2 linked regions of the Dyadobacter pollutisoli genome follow. The protein of the gene in region 1 interacts with the protein of each later gene in a pairwise test. Links are inferred from orthologs where the notes say so. Each region holds a gene or a part of one and is shown on either strand. Other genes may lie near its edges.

Region 1 (3,233 bases):
CTTCTTCGATCACCGCAACTGGTATTCCTGCTGCGTCGGTAGCGATAATAGGAAGAATAAATTCATCCGTCACGCCTTCTTCGTAAGATGCCTGCACAGTTTTCAAGACATCAGCAGAAGGCACATGCTTGCCCTCGCCATGAACCATGGCATCGTAGGCCAGCTTTACACGCTCCCAACGCTTATCACGATCCATTGCATAGTACCTGCCGGTAATGCTTGCAATCTTACCGGTAGTTTGCGCCATTGAATCTGTCAGGTCCGTCAGGAAACCAAGTCCACTTTTAGGATCACAGTCGCGGCCGTCGGTAAAGGCGTGTACAAACACATTGGAAAGGCCCTTATCCGCAGCTATTTTACAAAGTCCCTTCAAATGATCAATGTGGGAATGTACCCCTCCGTCAGAAACCAGACCTATAAAATGTACCTTTTTGCCGTTTTCCTTGGCGTAATCCAATGCCTTCGTCAAAACCGGCTCCTGCCCCAAAGTACCTTCGGTAACAGCCAGGTTAATTTTAACAAGATCCTGATATACTACGCGTCCGGCGCCGAGGTTGGTGTGGCCTACTTCTGAGTTACCCATTTGTCCGTCAGGAAGGCCTACCGCCAAGCCACTTGCTTCCAGCTTGCTATTAGGATATTTTTGCAAAATACTGTCGTAAAAAGGCGTATTTGCAGCAATGACAGCTGAACGGTTTTCCTCGCCGAATTTGGCGATCCCCCAACCGTCCATGATTATAAGAATTACTTTCTTGTTCAATGTGGTGGAAAATTAAAAATTAAGAATGGTGCTGAGAGGATGATAAGACTATTCCTCTTTTTTACTTTCAACAGGCTGATTGTTTTCGTCAACAATCACGTATACCTCTTCATTGGGCCTGCGCATCATGAATTTCTCGCGCGCCCATTTTTCGAGCATCTTTGGATTTCCAAACACTTCATTGCGTTCCTTTTTCACTTGTCCGATCTTTTCGAGCAGGACGGCTTTTTCCTTTTCCAGGTCTTTCATTTTCATGCGATTGGAAACTACCACCCGCATGTTGTTATTATCAAGGAATAGTATCCACACCAACCACGCAACAAACGTGGCGATATAGAAATTTTTCATCGAATTGAGTGACCAGAATGAGTTGTTTTTCATTTTGAGATACCCTAAAACGAGAACCGGAGCTTATGGCTCCGGTTCTCAATGGAAATATTAGAATTTCAATCCTGGGAAGTATGCGCTTTCGCCAAGCTCTTCTTCGATACGCAGCAATTGGTTGTATTTCGCCATACGGTCAGAACGCGAAGCAGAACCTGTTTTGATCTGTCCTGTGTTCAATGCAACCGCAAGATCCGCGATTGTAGAATCCTCAGTTTCACCTGAACGGTGTGACATAATGCTCTTGTAGCTGTTACGTTTTGCAAGGTTAACAGTGTCAATGGTTTCAGTCAAAGAACCAATTTGGTTTACTTTAACAAGAACTGCATTGGCAATCTGTGATTCAATTCCTTGTTGCAAACGTGTTACGTTTGTTACGAACAAATCATCACCTACCAACTGGCATTTGCTACCAACAGATTCAGTCAAAGTTTTCCAACCAGCCCAGTCATCCTCATCCATACCGTCTTCGATAGAAATGATAGGATATTTAGCAACCCACTGAGTCCAGTAGTCAGCCATTTCAGGCGACGTCAGTTTACGGCCATCTGATTTTTTGAAATGGTACAATCCATTTTCGTAGAATTCAGAAACGGCAGCATCCATAGCAATGAAGATTTCTTCGCCTGGCTTATATCCAGCTTTCTCGATAGCCTGGATTACGATCTCGATAGCCTCTTCGTTGGATTTGATGTTAGGAGCAAAACCACCTTCATCACCTACGTTGGTAGAATATCCTTTGCTTTTCAAAACCGTTTTAAGTGTATGGAACACTTCAACACCCATACGTAGCGCCTGAGAGAATGTATCAGCTTTCGCAGGCATGATCATAAACTCCTGGAAGTCGATAGAGTTATCTGCGTGGCTTCCACCATTCAGAATGTTCATCATCGGAACAGGTAGGGTATTAGCATTCGTACCTCCTACGTAACGGTACAATGGAAGGTTAGCTTCCTGTGCAGCAGCCTTCGCAGCAGCCAGTGACACACCCAAAATTGCATTAGCACCTAACTTGCTTTTGTTAGGAGTACCATCCAATTCCAGCATGATTTTATCGATCAGGTTTTGTTCAAAAACCGAGCAGCCAATCAGTTCAGGGAAAATAATATCATTTACATTTTCAACCGCTTTCAAAACCCCTTTTCCAACATATACGCTCTTGTCATCATCACGAAGTTCAACGGCCTCATGCTTTCCGGTGGAAGCACCAGACGGAACAGCAGCGCGTCCTAAATAACCATTTTCGGTACGAATATCTACTTCTACTGTGGGGTTTCCTCTTGAATCCAGAATTTGTCTTGCATGTACTGATTGAATCGTACTCATTTGCAGCTTGTGGTTTTGATTAAAAAATTGAATATGTTAACGCTACAAAATAACACAAAAAAATTGTCATCCATAAACAGAAGCGCATTTAAACCTAAATTTACATACTCATTTTGCCAATCATTTAATAGGATGTTAACACGCGGTATGATTGCGCCGCTACTTCTTCGGATTGTAACGGTAGATGCTCAGACACAATTGTTTAAAAAAATGTCATATAACAAAAAATCCCTCGGTCGAGGGATTTTTTGTTATATATTTAATTTGCGCTTAGCAAACTGATGAACTCATCAAAAAGGTAGCGCGAATCGTGCGGTCCCGGAGACGCTTCCGGGTGATACTGTACTGAGAAGGCAGGATAATCCTTTCTTCTTATACCTTCAATCGTTTTGTCATTCAAATTAACGTGGGTGATCTCCACATCCGGATGGCTTTCGATCTCGTCGTGGTTGACCGCAAACCCGTGATTTTGAGAAGTTACCTCACACATTCCTGTTATCAGGTTTTTTACAGGGTGGTTCAACCCTCTGTGACCGTGATGCATTTTATATGTGTTGATACCGCTCGAAAGCGCCAGCAATTGATGGCCAAGGCATATCCCAAATAATGGCTTGCTGCTCTTAATCATCTGATTCACATTTTCCACCGCATATAACATCGCCGAAGGATCGCCCGGACCATTGGATATAAAAAATCCATCTGGTTGCCACTCCATTACTTCCTCAAATGGCGTTTTGGCCGGGAAAACTTTGCAATAGCAGCC
Region 2 (3,226 bases), 2.5 Mb from region 1 along the record:
CTGAATGTCAAACCTACTGCTTTGTTCCGATCAGCAATATCCAGTCCCAGCCGGGTTGGGAGTCGGGTGGCTGAACCAAAGCTTCGTTGGACGATTTGAATTCCCCGCCGCTCCATCTTCTGCCAGTCCTCGGACTGTACCAGACAGCACCGAAGTCGGTGCCATTCAAATGGCTCAGATTCAGCTTTACCGGTCGGGAGTCGGGGAGGTAGAGCATGGCCATTCGTTTATTGGACAAAGTGACAATGCCGATTTCAGCCTTGTCCAGCGAATCCACCAGTAGCTCAGGGGAGTCGGGCTGCATATATTCCCATGGGATTCCTTTCAATATTTTGACGAGTTCGTGAATGTACTCGGCCCCGTCCTTGGTAATGTTAGCCTTCCAGGTCGTATTAAAATTTTTGATGGTACTCATGTGGCAAAACCCTGCCGCAGAGCTCAGAATGGACTGGTATGCCTGATTTCGGATCAGTACCGACTGGTCTGTGATCTCTTTGGGGAATTCGGAATTGGCAATCAAAAAGGGGCGTAATGCTGCTTCTGCTGAGTTCTTTTGCCAGTTTGCCAGGGCTGCATATTCCGATGGCGTCACTGTTGAATCCGGAATGATAAATTTTAAATCGGAACGATTGGTAGAATCGTCGTTCATGTTCGTAGGGGAGCAGGTATTGAGTGAGGCCAGGATCTGCCCGTCAGATTCAGACCTGATACCGTCGGAAATGGCTTTGAACTGGAATGCGCTCTGATACTCTTCTTCGCTGACGATCCAGATAATGTTGGAATATTTTGCAAACCTTTTCCCTACATAAGCTCCATAGCTTTTCCAGATTTCTTTTTGTTGAGCATCAAATACTTCGTTCCAGCTTTTTCTCGAAACCACAATTCCAACAACCAGATTTCGCTCTTTCGCAGCTATAATAATCTTTTCAAAATAGTCAAAATAGGGCTTATTCGGTTTGGAAAGGTCATTATCGAGAAATGGGGCGACTTTGTTGTAATTTTTCTGATTGGGTAATGCAGGTAGCAGCTGTACCAGGAAAGTATTGAACGACTGCGATTTACGGATATCCATATATTGAACCGCTTCGGTGTAACTCAGCTTACGCAACATTTGCCACGCCACATCCGCCACCATCAGAAATGGCGAACCGTGGCTGTCGGTAATATGCTTACCGTTTGGACTGATTTTAAGCGGAAACTTGGCATCAGCTTCTTCGAGACTGACAGCAAAAGAAATATGGACAGCGAGACAGGCTGCGAAGATAAAACTGTAAAAATATGGTCTGGACAGTTTCATAACGTAGGCCCGAATGTCTTAACAATCATCATGTTTGGGGTTAAATCAAAAGAATAAATCTTAGCTATTCCTCAGATCTTCAATGGTTTTGATCGGATCTGCGGAGCTGAACACGAAGCTGCCCGCGACTAATATGTCCACACCTTCGCGGACAAGAACGGGCGCATTGTTCAGATTAACGCCTCCGTCGACCTCAATCTTGAAGGTGTACCCGAATTTTTCTCTCAGGTCATTCAGTTTTGCGATCTTTTTGTAGGTATTCTCAATGAATTTTTGCCCGCCGAATCCCGGATTGACAGACATAATCAGCACGAGGGAAACATCACCCAGGATTTCTGACAATACTTCTACGGGTGTATGCGGATTGAGAGCGACGCCCGGTAGCGCACCCAGCTCTTTAATGTGCTGAATCGTGCGGTGCAGATGCGGGCATGCTTCGTAATGTACGGTAAGCGTAGCAGCACCGGCGTTTCTGAATGCTTCGAGATATCGATCCGGCTGTTCGATCATTAAATGTACATCCAATGGTTTTTGCGCATGGCGGTGAATGGCTTCACAAACGGGTAGACCGAACGAAATATTGGGAACGAACATACCGTCCATAATGTCCACATGGATATATCCGGCGGTACTGGCGTTCAGCATTTCAACGTCGCGCTGCAGATTCGCAAAGTCGGCAGCTAATATGGAAGGGGCAATTTCAGCCATGAAATTTCAATAGTAAATGATAAAACTGGCCGAAATTAACGAATTTATATGATTGCGTTAACTTTAAAAGAAAGGCCGTCGAGCAACGGCGATTGGACCTGCTCATCATTTGAAAACGTGGCGAACAGCTCGTACTTCCCGTTCAGCAATGTATGAATCTCGATCGAAGGCTTCTCAGGGAACACGATCCAGAATTCCTTCACACCATATCGTTCATAAATTTTCTTCTTGACAACCGTGTCCAGGCGAAAATTGCTTTTGGAGATAATTTCTACCACAAGGTCAGGAACACCCCGGATCCAATCCTGAATGATGTGCTCGTTTTCCCTGGCAATAAACATAAGATCAGGTTGAAGAGAGTTCACGCCATCTTCGAAAATAACATCAAGTGGCGCATTAAAAACATCTCCCAGGTTTTTGGCTTCCGCATGATCTTCCAGAATTCTTTGAAGCTTCCTTGAAGCCTTTTGATGCGGCGTTTTTGGGCTAGGAGACATAATCTCCTCTCCATTGATGATCTGTGTGAGATCCGGGTTGTACCAAATGGCAGCTTCCATAGTTTTCATAGGTGTCACCTGTTTTACGAAAATACTCAAATTTTGTGAAAAGAATCATGTTGAAAAGTTGCTTGTAACACGCAGTCGGTTATCGACATATTATAGAATACGTGGAACGGAGGTATCGGTCACATTTTTGACATTATTCCCAAAATTTGGAATTAATCTTAAATTTGGGCCGAATCACCAAAGCAGCCGCTATAACCATGAGTCCCGAACAGAAAATCCAGGAGCTAACCGACCAGCTGAACCATTACAACTACCGATATTACCAGGATAGCGTATCGGAAATTTCGGATTTTGAATTTGACCAGTTGTTAAAGGAATTGAAAGCGCTGGAAGATCAGTATCCTGATTTCAGATTGGGCGATTCCCCGACTCAGCGGGTTGGCGGCGCCATTACCAAGAGCTTTAATGCAGTTTATCACCGCTATCCGATGTTGTCGCTGGATAACACTTATAATGAGCAGGAGCTCCGGAATTTCGATGAGCGTGTGCGGAAGGGATTGGACGGGGAGCCGTACGAGTACATCTGCGAACTCAAATTTGACGGGATTTCATTGAGTTTTACCTACGAAAATGGCGTGCTGGTGAGAGGGGTAACCCGCGGCGACGGTACCCGTGGCGACGAAATTACCAATAATGTGAAGACCATTCGCTCCTT

What was found.
Region 2: the proteins of eno (region 1) and rpe interact in binary tests that used the Escherichia coli proteins (3 or more experiments, as listed by UniProt). The link is inferred for Dyadobacter pollutisoli from one-to-one orthologs.

The regions. Positions count from the first base shown.
Region 1 is NZ_CP112998.1:6,861,990-6,865,222, reverse strand. The notes cover bases 335-3,233. They hold eno (phosphopyruvate hydratase), read right to left. Parts: upstream 2,471-3,233; coding sequence 1,199-2,470; downstream 335-1,198. Other genes in these bases: carA (glutamine-hydrolyzing carbamoyl-phosphate synthase small subunit), read right to left, coding at 2,730-3,233; ON006_RS28525 (FtsB family cell division protein), read right to left, coding at 809-1,141; gpmI (2,3-bisphosphoglycerate-independent phosphoglycerate mutase), read right to left, coding at 335-760. Also shown: more of gpmI, read right to left, coding at 1-334. UniProt on the Escherichia coli protein: Catalyzes the reversible conversion of 2-phosphoglycerate (2-PG) into phosphoenolpyruvate (PEP). It is essential for the degradation of carbohydrates via glycolysis.
Region 2 is NZ_CP112998.1:4,408,003-4,411,228, reverse strand. What follows is about bases 182-3,073. They hold rpe (ribulose-phosphate 3-epimerase), read right to left. Parts: upstream 2,006-3,073; coding sequence 1,358-2,005; downstream 182-1,357. Other genes in these bases: ligA (NAD-dependent DNA ligase LigA), read left to right, coding at 2,769-3,073; ON006_RS18035 (Uma2 family endonuclease), read right to left, coding at 2,050-2,571; ON006_RS18045 (apiosidase-like domain-containing protein), read right to left, coding at 182-1,297. In the rest of the region: more of ON006_RS18045, read right to left, coding at 14-181; more of ligA, read left to right, coding at 3,074-3,226. UniProt on the Escherichia coli protein: Catalyzes the reversible epimerization of D-ribulose 5-phosphate to D-xylulose 5-phosphate.